DNA from 2 places in the Arthrobacter tecti genome. Region 2 is predicted to be linked to the other one. Evidence: predicted binding sites of a transcription regulator. Region 2 holds the regulator's gene; the other holds the start of a gene.

Region 1 (7,360 bases), on a different contig from region 2:
TTGCCGACGTGGGAGCGGATTCGGCTATCAGCGGTGAGCACCCGCTGCTCTCGGCGCTCATGGACGCCGCACGGGAGGGCATTGAAGCGCGCTCGGATGCGGAAGCTCCCATCCGCGAGACGCCGCTCGATGACAGGCACCCTTCCTCTGAGTTCCTCATCCTCGATGCGGATCCGGGCCAGCAGCGTGTCCTGGACGCCGTCACCGCCGGTGGTTCCGTTGTGGTTTCCTCGCCTCCTGGGACAGGACAGACCCAAACTGCGCTCAACGCCGCAGCGGCGCTCGCCGAGCAGGGCAAGAGCGTTCTCGTGGTCGCCGAACGCCGCGGAACACTGAATCAGTTCGTACAGGAACTCGACGCGGTCAACCTTGGCTCGCTCGTGCTCCAACTGAACGCCAACAGCGCGCCGGCGCAGCTGACCGATCAGCTGGTCAGGGCAATCGTGCGGAACGAGAAAGCGGTGAAACCGCAACTCGATTCGCTGCATGAGACGCTCGTGTCCCACCGCCACAAACTGCTTGACCACGTCCGTTCCCTGCACAACGTTCGATCGCGTTGGGGCTGCTCGCCGTACCAGGCGATGCAGTCCCTCGCGGAGCTCACCTCGCTCAACCCTGCACCTGCAACCACCGTCCGGCTGAAGCGCAGCGTCATGGATAGCATCCCCAACAGGGCGGAACTCACAGCGCGGCTTCGCCGGGCGGCAGAGCTCGGTGGTTTCAGCAGGGAAGCAACCCAGAGCCCCTGGTACGGCGCAAGGCTTCGCAACCGTAAGGAAACCGAACACGCTCACGGCCTCGCTGTGGACCTTGCGCGTGACATACCGCTGCTGCGGGACAAGGTGCGTGCTGTCGCCGAGCACTCTCACATCGAACTCGGTGCCACCTTCGAAGAATGGGGTGGACAGCTCGATCTCCTGGTCGCTGTGCGGGCAAGCCTCGACAAGTTCACTCCCGACATCTTTGACCGGCCGGTCACGGACCTTATTTCAGCGACTGCTTCCTCGTCCTGGCGTCGCGAGCGGACAATCGAGATGAGCTCGATGACACGCTCCCGGCTGCGCCGTGTCGCAAAGGAGTATGTCCGGCCGGGCGTGCACATTGCGGACCTGCATGAGTCGCTGGTCGAGGTGCAGGAGCAGCGCACCCTGTGGACGAAATACGCCACCACCGAACGGCACCCTTCCGTGCCCACCGGCCTCGCCGAGATAAACAGTTTCTACCGGAAGGTGGACGGCCAGCTCCGCGAAATCACGGGGATACTGGCAGGTACAGCGGGTGCACCGAAACTCGCGGAGATGCCCCTGGAGAAGCTGATAGACCATCTTGCTGCACTGGCACGCGACAAACAAAGTCTCGCAACCCTGCCCGAGCGCACCCTCCTCATCGATGAAATGCGCGAGAATGGGCTCGGAGAGCTGCTGGATGACCTCGCGGTGCGCGAGGTGGGGTCCCGACAGGTCGGTGGCGAACTGGAACTGGCGTGGTGGCAGTCCGCACTCGAGGCGATGATCAGCGGTGATGATTACCTCGCTATGTCCGACGGCGAAAGCCTGCGCAGGCTGGAAGCGGAGTACCGGCTGGCTGATAATGCCCACGTCGCTTCCGGCGCGGGCAGGATCCGGTGGGCGCTAGCTGAACGCTGGCGGGCCGCTCTGGAAACCATGCCCGCTGAAGCCGAGCAGCTGCGGGCTCTTTTGCGCGAAGGTGCCCCGGACCTTGAGGCACTGAGCGTCCGCGCCGATGAACTGGTGACCGCGCTCATGCCGGTGTGGGCAGCGAGCCCGCTGGTTCTTCCGCTGGTGCTCCCGGCGGGAAAGACCTTCGACGCCGTTATCGTGCTCGATGCGGAGTCGATCTCCCTGCAGTCCGTTGTGCCCGCGCTTGCCCGGTCGCGGCAGGTCATAGCCTTCGGCGACGACCAGCTTGACGGTCCCCGCAGCTTCACGGTCTCGGTCGAGGACGGGCGCCGTGCCACACCCGAGCACCTGCCTAGCGCCTTCACCGCACTCAGTGCTGTCCTGCCGTCTCTTCCCCTGCGCGAGGTTTACCGCGGCGTGGACAAAGCGTTGACTTCCTTTTTGAGCGAGCGGTTCTACGGCGGTTCGCTTACCCGGTTGCCGTCAGGATCTGAAGTGACAGGGGCGTCCCGCGCATTGACCGTGGAGTACCTTCCGGACGGCACAGGCATGCCGAGCGCCGATCACGACGGCGTCGAAAGCGTCGCGGCCGAGGTCACGAGGGCAGTTGACCTGGTTTTCGAGCACATTCGGTCCCGTCCCAGCTACTCGCTTGCCGTAGTGACGGCGAGCGCGCGGCATGCTCAGCGCGTCGGGGAAGCAGTGCGCTTTGCCATGGCGGATGCTCCCTGGGCTGCCGATTTTTTCAAACCCGGTAGGGAATCCTTCCGGGTTGTGCCGATCGATCGCGCCGCAGGTCTGACGCGCGACGCCGTCATTTTCTCGCTCGGATTCGGGCGCACCCCGCATGGCAGGGCCCTGCACAACTTCGGTCCCCTGTCTGCGTCGGGCGGTCGTGAAACATTCGTCACCGCGATGACCCGCGCGCGTTACCGCCTGCACGTGCTGACCTGCTTCCGTCCGGAGGATCTCGACCCTGAACGGCTCGGACATGGCGCCCTCGACTTCTATGAGTTGCTGCGCCGGGAACTCTCCGGCGGAGCCCAGCAGCCAGCGTCAACGCCAGTCGACTCCACGAACGAGGATCCGCTCGTGGCCGATCTCATTGAACGCCTCCGCAACCGGGGCGGCAACGTCTCAGCACATCCTGAGGGTGTCCTGGACATTGTGGCAACCGGCTCCCGACTGGGGGACAGCGGCGATGACGCGGATCAATATACTCCGCCGATGGCCATCGAGTCTGACGGTACGGAACGCTACCGGGCGCTGACAGTGCGTGAACGCAGCAGGTTGCGCCCCCAGCTTCTGGAACGGATGGGCTGGCGCTATATGCCGCTCTGGACAATTGAAGTCTTTACCGATCCGGAGGGTTGCGCAGATCTGGTCGGCCGGTATCTCGGCCTCACTGGCGGAAACGATCCCGCTGCAGGAAACGGAAACAGCATGAACACAGGAATCCCAAACGGAACTCCAGCCGAAGACGACGCCCGCGCTGCGGGAGACTCCGCTGCAGGAGACACCCGCGCCGCAGGCGAGTCTCCCGCAGCCGGGGGCGCCGTTGAGGGGGGAGGTCAAACGCAGGAGGAGTCGCTTGAGGACGAGCGCCAGGATTCCCCGGCCGCCCAGCCGAGTTCAGCAGCCTTGACATCTTCGGGAGCACACGGGGACGTCATCCCGCAGCGCGCCGCTGAAGACGACCCCCGCGTCTGGAACGACGAGGACGGTAACCACGACGAGTGGCTGAAGGAACAGAAACCGCCGCACTGGAGCTAGGTGAAGTAACGCTCGACTCACCGGTTGCGGGTCCGCGGGCGCTTAGCCGCCTCCGGTGAGCACAAGGTGTACCTGACCGCTGCTTGAAGCGCCCGCGAGTGTTGCGGCTTCGTCCGGGTTGGCCGCCACGACAACCAGGCCGTCTTGTTGACCGCCGGCGGGAGAGAACGGCCCGCCGGCCGGTTCCTCCGACGTCCAGAGAATGGCGAGGCCCTTCGCAATCACAGTGTTCTTGCCTGAGACTTCAAAGCCGTTTCCTGTACTGAGGACAACGTCCACGCGCTGTCCGGGCGAGAGCAACTGCACGGTCGAGGCATCGGCCGGCCGAAGCGGCACGGCGACAGTGCCCTTGGCCGTGCCCGCCAGCAGCCCCTCACCAACGAGGAAATTCTCGGCAATCACATCTCCGGCGTAGACGGGGGTTGCCAGCTGCTGACCCGCCACGAGCTCAGTCGACGAGTACGCGTGCTTCGGAACCGCCCCCTTCGGCAGGTCTACCAGTGCGAGCTGGTCAGCCGTGATCACGCTGCCCACCGGCAGATCCGCGGCCGCCGCTACCACGGGCGTGGTCTCCGCTTCAGCGGGCAGGTGCGCTTCGACCGCAACGCCCGCGGCCACGCACAGCAGGCCGGCGGCCAGCAACCGCCGCTTGCGGAAGAGGAAGAACCGCACCCGGGTCGAAAGCGGATTGGCTGGCCTGGTTGATGCGCTCATGCACACCACACTATTGACTGCCCGGCCCCGGAACTGGAACAGCCCGCGCTATGTGGAGAAGTCGCTCCAATAGTGCGGGCTGTGCAGGAAAAGTGGTGCGGCAGGCCGGTCCGAGCAGGAACTACGGTTGTAGCCCTTCAGGGCTCAGGCAGATGCGGCTGCGGCAGCTTTCGACGGGCTGGAGTTAGACGCGGACTCGGAGGCAGGCTTCGCAGTTGACGAGGATGAGTCGGATGAACCGGATCCCGAAGCCGACGATGACTTCGAAGATGAGCTGCTTCCCGCCTCAACGGAGGACGAAGTGGAGCGGGAATCCGTGCGGTAGAAGCCTGAACCCTTGAAAACTACACCGACGCTATTGAACTTCTTGCGGAGCAGCCCTTCGCACTCGGGGCAGACCGAAAGTGAGTCATCAGAGAAGGACTGCTGTACGTCAAAGGCGTGGCCGCAGTCCCTGCAGGCGTAAGCGTATGTAGGCATGGAAATCCTCCTGGGAAAACGCTGGTGGCGGTCCGTCGTAGGGCCCTGACACAATCAATGTTGGCACTCCGCCGGTCCGAGTGCCAATTCTACACTGACGGACGTACTTCCATCGAATAGGCCGACCTGCGGGCTCACGGGGTCGGCCGGTAACCCGACGGTGTGAAGGCGCCCCGAAGCGGCATGTCCAGCACTGTGGCGCCAAAACTGCCACTGGGAAGAATCTCCTCGTCGTACAGGTAACCGATCGCAGGTGTACCAGCGTGTTCGGCCTGAAGCTGCGCCAGGAAGCGGTCGTAGTAGCCTCCGCCCTGACCGAGTCGATTCCCGGCGACATCGATCGCCAGGCCGGGAACAAGCACCAGTTGGATGCTTCCCAGCTCGGTGAAGCGGAACCGGCGTCCCACAGGCTCCCAGAGCGGTGCGCGAGGGCTTTTGGCCAGCTCAACACCCTGCTCCCAGCGCACCCAGCTCAGTTGGTACCGCGGTTCACACACCGGCACGACGACGTCGTAACCTGCGTTCCGGAGGGCCGGCAGCAGTTCCGCGGTGCCGGGCTCCGGCGGTCCGGAGAGGTATGCGGCAACGGTGCCCGAACCATCCCCAGCCGGGGTTGCGGCGAGCCAGGTGAGCACGTGCCTGGACAGGGAAGCTGCAGCTGCGCGCTGGGCGTCTTCAGGTACCTGCGTGCGTCGTTCCCGCAGCGCACGCCTGAGTTCTTCCTTGCCGGTGAGACGAACTTCAGAGTCCATGAAACCGACTCTACCGCCGGGCGCGGCAGGTAGTCCTTGCGCGGAACACACGCGCGATTCTGTAGTGTTGTGCCATGACTGAGCGACCAAGAGTGAACAAGGCCGTCATTCCCGCAGCAGGCCTGGGTACCCGGTTCCTTCCTGCAACCAAGGCGATGCCGAAGGAAATGCTGCCCGTCGTGGACAAGCCGGCCATCCAGTACGTGGTGGAAGAAGCTGTCAACGCAGGGATCAATGACGTCCTGATGATCACCGGCCGGAACAAGCGTTCGTTGGAGGACCACTTCGACCGCGTGCCCTTCATCGAGCAGATCCTTGAGGACAAAGGCGACCATGAGAAGCTCGCCGCTGTCCGTGTAGCGTCCGAGCTCGGGGACATCCATTACCTGCGCCAGGGCGACCCCAAGGGCCTGGGCCATGCCGTGCTGCGTGCAAGGCTCCATGTCGGCGACGAGCCGTTCGCCGTTCTGCTCGGCGATGATCTCATCGATGAGCGTGATGAACTGCTTGAGACCATGATCGAGGTCCAGGCGAAGACCGGTGGCTCAGTGATTGCACTCATTGAGGTCGATCCCGCCCAGATCAGTGCCTACGGTTGTGCTGATATTTCCCCGATAGACGGGGCGGACTACGTCCGGGTGAATGAACTGGTTGAGAAGCCTGCAGCTGATGAGGCGCCCTCGAACCTTGCCGTGATCGGGCGGTATGTACTCCATCCGCGCGTGTTCGACGTGCTTGAGCAGACGGGTCCGGGCCGCGGCGGCGAAATCCAGCTGACCGATGCACTGCAGACCCTTGCGGCTGCCGAGGGTGAAGGGTCCGGGGTCTACGGTGTGGTTTTCCGCGGCCGTCGCTACGACACCGGGGACAAGCTCAGCTACCTCAAGGCAGTGGTCACCCTGTCATCTGAGCGTGAAGACCTCGGCCCCGACCTGCGGGCGTGGCTGCGGGAGTTCACCGGTTCCCTCGACGGCTAGCCACAAACATGTGGGGGCGGTTCGCCTGGCCGGTGACCCTGGAATCCGGAGACCTTTTCCTTCGCCCCATTCGCCACCGCGACAAGCGGGAATGGATGGAGTTGCGGCAGCGTAACCTGGATTGGCTCTCGCCGTGGGAAGCTTCGAACCCCGCACCGGGCGGCTACCTCCCCAACTATCACGAGATGGTGCGTGCGCTGAATTCGCAGGCTCGTGCTGCCATCGCCCTGCCGTTCGTCATTACTGAGCGGCAGGATGGCAGGCGGCCGATCGTGGGGCAGCTGACGGTTTCCGGAATCGTATGGGGGTCGGCGCTGACCGCAACGCTAGGCTACTGGGTGTCCCGGGACCGCGCCGGACGCGGTATCGCACCCACCGCCGTCGCGCTTGCCACCGACTATTGCTTCTGGGAACTGGGATTGCATCGGATGGAGATCAATATCAGGCCCGAGAACGCCGCGAGCCTCAGTGTGGTGCGTAAACTCGGATTCCGCGATGAAGGTATTCGAAAGGATTACCTGCACATTGCAGGTTCGTGGGCGGACCACCGCTCCTTCGCGTTGACTGCGGATGAGGCGCCGGGCGGCCTACTCCGCCGTTGGCATGCGTTCCAGCGCTGAGATTTCGCACCGGCTGCTCAACTTCCAGGATTCCAGAGGGGACACACCGCGTTGAATGAGGGTCCACCGCCCACTCTGCTCCTAACGTTTTGTAAGTGGACTTCTCTCTGAACAGCTCGGTGGTACTGGCGGCGATCGTCGGGCTCTGGCTTATCTGGGTTGCCCCGTATCTTCTGCGTCGTCGGGTGTCCCAGCCGGCCGTCGGGTCCATTACTACAGCACTTTCCAGCACCGCAGCCGGGGACGCCGGTTTCCAAAGGAGCGTCATGAACATGTCCAGCACAGAGGAATCCGCTTCCGTATCCCGCCGCGTAGGGCATGTCCTTCCAGGCGCCGGTCGTGGCACGGGCCCGGCGTTGCCGGAGTTCCGGGTGCGCTGGGGGCGGTTAGGTATTGCCCTTGCG
Region 2 (7,360 bases):
CAGTTGCAGGGCTCATTGCCGATGAGCTCGTTGAGCCCGCTGCGGCGTTCCGCGGTGTTCTCATCCTGAGCGGACGCGGCCGCCTGCTGGCTGACGCCGTCGTCCGTCGTCTACTGCCGGCCTGAGGATACACCGGGCGTAGAACTCGGCAGGAGTTTCAGCGAAGCGAGATTCAGTGAAAGGTGCGCAGGTTGAAGGGATACCGGTAGGGTCGTCCACGATTGACGTGAATCCCCGCGGCGACCGAGAAGGCGGCGAGCGTGACCCAGATCACGGCATTCAGTACCGCGAAGATGCCGCCGACAACGGGAAGCAGCGAAAGCAGCAAGGAAATCGCAGCGAGGATGCTGGGCGGGAAAGTGAAGTTGAAGGCTTCCTTCGATTCCTGCGCCGTGAACGGACCGCGATCACGGAAGATTAGGAAGATGATCAGGGAGGGCACGAACCCAAGAATGCCGAGGAAGTGTGCGAGGGTTGCCCACTGCCGGTCTTCGGAAGGTGTCAGCGGCAGGGCATCTGAACTTGAGCCTTGGAACGCGTCGTCGCCGCCCCGGGAGACAGGACGTGACCGTGGTTCACGGTGCTGGTCTGCGTTGTTGGACAACGATATATCCTTCGGGGATCGGAGCACACCGCGGGCCTCACCGCGGAACTTACCTCCTAAGGGTACTGGCTACTTCCCCAAAGCGCAGGTTGCACCCGGTCAACCGGCACGCACGCGGTTAGTCCCCGGGACCTGGTGCGGTGAGGAAGTCGATGACTTCCTCGACCCGTCCGAGGAGCGACGGTTCGAGGTCCGCATAGGTACTGACACCCCCGAGAATGCGCTTCCAGCCATTGGCGATGTCCGCTTGGGAACGATTCGACCAGCCCAGTCGGCCCAGTATTCCGGTTTTCCAGTCTTCGCCGCGGGGGATTTCGGGCCAGGTATCAAGGCCCAACGCCCTCGGCTTGACGGCTTGCCAGACGTCTACGTAGGGATGTCCAACGATCAGCACATTTCCCGCCGCTCCGGGAATCCGCATCGCTTCGGCGGCGATGCGGGCTTCCTTGGTGCCGGGCAGGAGGTGGTCCACGAGAATCCCAAGGCGGCGCGTCGGCCCCGGCTGAAATGCCCGGACAACAGCGGCGAGGTCGTCGACGCCGTGCAGAGGTTCGACGACGATCCCCTCCACCCGCAAATCATCTCCCCAGACCTTTTCCACCAGTTCCGCGTCGTGCTTACCCTCGACCCAGATCCTGCCGGCGCGTGCGACCCGTGCCCGTTGGTTCGATACCCGGACAGACCCGGAGGCGGTGCGCTGCGGGCGGGTGTCCCGGACACCGAGAGGTGCGATGACTTCGACCGGAGCGCCGTCGATATGAAACCCGAAACCAAGAGGAAACGTGCGTCGCTTGCCGCGGCGGTCCTCGAGCACCATGACGTGTAGCCCGCCGGACTTCTCTGTGCTGAGGATCTCTCCGACGAACCCAGTCTGAACGTCCTCCAGAACGACGCCGGGTCGGGCCTCCACCTTCTCAAGAGGGGACGATCGTGGCACTGAGAGATCCTGGGATCCCCACGGATGATGTGACATATAAAGAAGCTCGCCTCCGGAATCCGCGTCTTTCGCGGGACCGCCCCAATGCTAACAATCGGTCCGAGCGTATTAGACTTGGCACTTAGGCGTGTTGAGTGCTAATTCGTTGATAGGTGCGGCTGAGGACATCGGAGGTGAACATGAGCGAGCCCAGAAGGCTTGAGGTGCTGCGTGCCATCGTCGAGGATTATGTGCATTCGCGGGAGCCCGTGGGATCCAAGGCCCTCGTCGAGCGTCACCGGCTTGGTGTGTCCTCAGCCACCATCAGGAACGACATGGCCCTCCTCGAAGAGGAGGGACTGATCACCGCTCCGCACACGAGTTCGGGGCGGATCCCGACTGACAAAGGGTACCGGCTTTTCGTCGACCGGATCGCCGAGGTGAAGCCGCTATCCAGTCCTGAAAAGAAGGCGATCCAATCTCTGCTTGAGAGCGCCGACGACCTCGACGACGTACTCGACCGGACTGTGAGACTGCTGGCACAGCTGACCAACCAGGTTGCGGTGGTGCAATATCCGCACCTCGGCGGCGCTGCGGTCCGTCACATTGAGTTTGTATTGCTCGCTCCCGGACGTGTACTAGTCGTGTTGATCTCCACCAACGGCGCTGTGCAGCAACGGGTCGTGGTGGTTCCTACGGAAACAAAGGAATCCGAACTGGCGGATCTGCGCCAGCGCTTCCTTGAGAAGGTAGCAGGCGTTCGTCTCGCCACCGTCCCCCAGGAGCTTGCCGCGTGTATAGCTGCGCTCCCGCAGCCGCTGCAGGACATCGCACAATCGCTGGGGCAGAGTCTTGAGCAACTCTCCGCGTCCAATAGGGAAGACAGAATCGTTCTGGCGGGTACGGCGAACCTTGCACGTTCCACGCTCGACTTCCCCTTGACCATCGGGCCCGTCCTCGAAGCGTTGGAGGAGCAGGTCGTGATGCTGCATCTCTTGTCCGAAATGAAGCAGGACGCACTCGGCGTCTCCGTCCGCATCGGCCGCGAGAACCCTCATGGAGGCCTGTCCGAAGCGTCGGTGATTGCGACCGGTTACGGACCGGATGCGTTGGCGAAGGTGGGAGTGCTCGGCCCCACGAGAATGGACTACCCCACAACCATGGCCGCTGTGCGAGCGGTCGCTCGATATCTTTCCCGCATCCTCGATGAGTCGTGACCGGATGGCGGGGCCAACAATCCACAACCGTTTGCGCGGTAAGAACCATAGGAAGTGATGTGCAGGAGTGAGTAATCACTACGAAGTCCTCGGCGTCGCACGCGATGCCAGCGGAGAAGAAATCAAGAAGGCTTACCGGAAGCTCGCCCGAAAGCTCCATCCGGATGTGAACCAGGGGCCGGAGGCCGCCGACCAATTCAAATTGGTGACCCGCGCGTACGAGGTTCTTTCGGACGCGCAAAAGCGCCGCGTATACGACACCACCGGCAATGAGAATGGTACTGATAACGGCTTCGGGAGCGGATATTCAGGATCCGGGTTCGCCTTCCAGGACATTTTCGAGACGTTCTTCGGCGGGGGCGGACCGAGCGGCCCGCCATCCCGTACGCAGCGCGGGCAGGATGCCTTGATCAATGTGCGTATCGACCTGAAAGACGCGGTTTTCGGCACCAACAAGAAGATTGACGTCGACACCGCCGCCGTCTGTTCTACCTGTGACGGATCCTGCACCCAGCCGGGTACGTCCCCGAGAACCTGTGACATTTGCGGCGGTTCCGGACAGGTTCAGCGTGCGGTGCGGTCGATCCTCGGGCAGGTCATGACCACCGCCACGTGCGGAACGTGCCAGGGCTTCGGCACGGTCATTCCCCATCCCTGCTCAGAGTGCAACGGCGACGGCCGCGTACGTAGCCGCCGCAGCTTGACCATCAAGGTGCCTGCCGGTGTATCAACGGGAACACGCATCCAGTTGGCCGGGCAGGGGGAGGCCGGGACCGCCGGGGGGCCGCAGGGCGACCTTTATGTCGAGATCCGGGTCAACAGCGACCCAACCTTCCTGCGTGAGGCTGATGACCTCCACGCCACGCTGAGCGTGCCGATGACTGCTGCTGCCCTGGGAACAACCGTGAAGATGTCGAGCTTCGACGGAGATCAGGAAATCACCATTAAGCCGGGAACACAGTCTGGTGAGGTGATCGCTCTGCGCGAGCTCGGAGTCACCCACCTTCGTGGCTACGGACGCGGGGACCTGCTGGTGCATCTCAGCGTCGAGACTCCCCGGAACATAGACGCTGCCCAGGAAGAGCTGCTCAGGCGCCTGGCGGAGTTGCGCGGCGAGCAGTTTGCCGAAGGCCAGCTTGCGAGCACTGGATCAGGCGTCTTTGCCCGTTTGCGCGAACGCCTCGGCAACTTCTAGCGGCGTCGCGAACGCATGACCAACCAGGCTTTCTTCGGCGAACCGGCTGAAATTGCGTCAGCCGTAGTAGGCGCGCGTTTCACCCTGACAGGCCCAGAGGCGCATCACGCTGCCAGAGTCAAGAGGGTTGCAGCCGGTGAATCGGTGGACATACTGGACGGCGAGGGCTGCCGATTGACCGGCACAGTCACTGCTGCGTCCGCCCAAGCGGTGACGCTGACTGTGGATTCCATCGGCCGGGATCCGCATCCCAAACACCGGATAGTGCTTGTTCAGGCGCTCGCAAAAGGGGACCGCGCAGAACTCGCGGTTGAGGCTGCAACGGAACTCGGTGTTGACGCCGTTGTCCCATGGCAGGCAGACCGAAGCATTGTTCGGTGGCGTGCCGAGAAGGTTCTGAAGGGCAAAACGAAGTGGGAGTTCCTGGTCCGTGCTGCTTCGAAGCAGTCCAGGCGTACGCGGGTCCCCGACGTTCTCGATGTGCTGGACAGCCGCGCTCTCGCACGCTGGTTGGGCGGTGTTGAACAAGCCGTTGTCCTGCATGAAGACGCAGCGCAATCGCTTGCTGACCACTGGTCGCTGAGCGGAACAACAACCTCGGGTACCCTCGCCGTCATCGTCGGGCCGGAAGGCGGAGTCAGTCCGGAGGAAGTTGAATTGTTCACTGCCCACGGCGCAGTTGCGGTCAGTCTTGGCGCTAACATCCTGCGAACCTCAACAGCCGGGCCCGCCGCGATCTCCGTCCTCAATCACCTGGCTGGGCGATGGTAGGACGCCTCCTCAGCGAATGCTGAACAGCTTGTTGTCGGCGTTACCTGATTCAGCCGGCTCGCCCTCTGTCGGCACATAGACCTCGACGATGTACGTGCCAGGATCAAGTGAGGCACTGAACTCGTACTGCCCGGTTGACCCCGCGTCGGCGTCCACAGCGACGGTCCCACTGAGCACTTCTTCTGCAGGCGAACCACCCCCATCCACACGTCGTATAAGCCAGCCGAGTTCGGATCCGGTCTGCGTGGTACTGCCCTGAACGATGATTGTCGGGTCGTTGCGGATGGAACTGTCCTGTGGATTGATGATCCACACAGGAGCCATCGCCTCGACATCCCGCCGCAACTCCGTGCCGAGTTCGACCCCGCCGAAAGCCTCGTATCCGGCCTTACCGTCGACCAGTAAACGCACGCTGCTGGGGCTGCCACTTGCGATGAGTCCTGCGTTGGCGGCAGCTGCCGTGGCGGTATACACCAACTGCTGGATCGCGTTCGATGCGACCTCCGGCTCGAGGTCGCTTCCGAAGGCATCTGACGTTATGTCGACGGTGATGACGTTGTCCGGGGAAATTGATGTATTCACAGCGGTTGCCGTCTGCCAGGGACTGTAGTAATCGTCATCCAGCGGCTCTGTGCTGGTCATCGCCCAGATCGCCGCGGCAATCGGATCGCCCGTCGATTCGCCGGGCAGGAACTCCCGATAGAGCAATTGGTCCTGTTCCCCCAGCCAGTACACCGGGATAAGCGGTGCGCTTTCGGCTGGTGCGGTACTGGGCAGCTCAACGTCCGGCAGGCGGCTGGTGGCGGACTCGAGGAGGACATCGGATTCGCTGGCGGCTTGGGGGGCAGAGGCCGGCTCTTCATCCACTGTGCAGGCCTGAAGCGATACCAAAACGGCAAGGAAGGTTGCAACCCTCCAGGAGGGGGAACGCCGCCTTCGCGATGGGGGCAAAGGAGCAGGCTTCACTGGCGTTTCCTCTCCTTCCAGTCGCGATGAGTGCAGGTTCGGGGTAACAAGCTGCACAGGTCTGACGGGCGCAGAGCCGGCGGCTTGCGCAAGACCTCAGAATCCAGCTTCGCACAGGCCGCTAGTCTCCTTGCGCGCTTTCATAGAATCGGCGCACGACTGAGACGTGATTGATATCCGCTTGTTGCGGAGTTGAGACTTATGAAGCAGTCGGGGGATCGCCGGATCCTTCTGGGTTGCTCGCGTTGCGCGCCGCGCGCAGCCTCCGGCGGTACCCTAGAGAGGTGCTGTCAGCGCGGCACCCAAACGTCTTGGAACCAGCCCGGACGGCTGAGAGCCAGGCAACTGATTGCGATATAAGGAGAGATGGAAGGCCACGGGCCGCTACTATGACGGATTCTGCAGTGGGTATGGGTGCAGCGGGCCTGGACAGCCGGGTCATACACTTTGATTCGGCCGACCAGATGGTGCAGGCACTTGGTGCGAATGATGAAGCCCTGGCCCTGATCGAGGGGGCGTTTCCGGGCATCAGTCTCCATGTGCGCGGCGATGAATTGTCCATCACCGGACCGGCGACGGATGTGGGACGGACGGCGAGCCTTATCGCCGAGGTACGGACCCTGGCAGTAAACCGGACCCCTGTGACCCCCCAGGTTCTAGAGCAACTGCTGTTTATGCTCAAGACACAGGGCGCTGCGAAGCCGGCCGAGGTCCTGTCGATGAACATCCTGTCCTCGAGAGGACGGACCATCCGACCCAAGACAGTGAACCAGAAGAGCTACGTCGAGGCCATCGACTCCCACACCATCGTTTTCGGTATCGGCCCGGCCGGCACCGGCAAAACCTACCTGGCGATGGCCAAGGCCGTTCAGGCTCTGCAGCACAAGGAAGTCAACAGGATCATCCTTACCCGTCCCGCGGTTGAAGCAGGGGAGCGACTTGGCTTCCTGCCCGGGACCCTGAATGACAAGATCGATCCGTATCTGCGTCCGCTCTATGATGCTCTGCACGACATGATGGACCCTGATTCGATCCCACGGCTGATGGCTGCCGGCACGATCGAAGTGGCGCCGCTTGCCTACATGCGGGGAAGAACGCTGAATGACGCCTTCATCATTCTCGACGAAGCCCAAAACACCACCCCGGAGCAGATGAAAATGTTCCTGACGCGTCTCGGATTCGGCTCGCGGATGGTAGTCACCGGCGACGTTACCCAGGTTGATCTCCCCGGAGGAACCAGTTCGGGTCTACGAGTGGTGAGCGAGATCCTTCAAGGCGTCGAGGATGTTGCCTTCTCCCGGTTGGAAGCGACTGACGTCGTCCGGCACCGTCTGGTGGGCGATATCGTCTCCGCATACAGCAGATGGGACGAGTCGCAGCGCGCATCACCCGATGGCCGCAGGCTCTCAGGAAAGGGCCCGCGCCGTGAGCATTGAGGTCAACAACGAATCAGGCGTAGAGGTAGAGGACGAATCCCTGGTGCGTGTGGGCCGTCATGTGCTCGAACGCCTCTATGTTCATCCGGAATCGGATGTGTCGATCATCCTGGTGGATGCCGAAGCCATGGAAAAGCTGCACATCGAGTGGATGGATGAGCCTGGGCCCACCGACGTCCTTTCCTTCCCCATGGACGAACTTCGTCCCGGCACCGCGGCGCGACCTACAGCCTCCGGCATCCTGGGCGATATTGT

What was found. The regulator HrcA, encoded in region 2, represses chaperone genes, less so after heat shock. The targets are predictions, from matches to a motif close to TTNGCACTCGNNNNNNNCGAGTGCNAA.
Region 1: ACX80C_RS15060 (FmdB family zinc ribbon protein) is a predicted target of HrcA. The motif match lies at 4,668-4,694, and genes of this name have one in related genera.

The regions. Positions count from the first base shown of each region.
Region 1 is NZ_JBTNCT010000015.1:44,124-51,483, reverse strand. It holds gene cpaB (Flp pilus assembly protein CpaB) at 3,456-4,127, opposite strand; gene ACX80C_RS15060 (FmdB family zinc ribbon protein) at 4,272-4,607, opposite strand; gene ACX80C_RS15055 (5-formyltetrahydrofolate cyclo-ligase) at 4,742-5,359, opposite strand; gene galU (UTP--glucose-1-phosphate uridylyltransferase GalU) at 5,434-6,336, shown strand; gene ACX80C_RS15045 (GNAT family N-acetyltransferase) at 6,345-6,956, shown strand; gene ACX80C_RS15040 (hypothetical protein) at 7,052-7,360, shown strand, end outside.
Region 2 is NZ_JBTNCT010000001.1:98,206-105,565, forward strand. It holds gene hemW (radical SAM family heme chaperone HemW) at 1-125, shown strand, start outside; gene ACX80C_RS00455 (DUF4870 domain-containing protein) at 173-604, opposite strand; gene ACX80C_RS00460 (DUF3097 domain-containing protein) at 723-1,577, opposite strand; gene hrcA (heat-inducible transcriptional repressor HrcA) at 1,721-2,737, shown strand; gene dnaJ (molecular chaperone DnaJ) at 2,805-3,932, shown strand; gene ACX80C_RS00475 (16S rRNA (uracil(1498)-N(3))-methyltransferase) at 3,948-4,703, shown strand; gene ACX80C_RS00480 (GerMN domain-containing protein) at 4,713-5,594, opposite strand; gene ACX80C_RS00485 (PhoH family protein) at 6,059-7,105, shown strand; gene ybeY (rRNA maturation RNase YbeY) at 7,095-7,360, shown strand, end outside.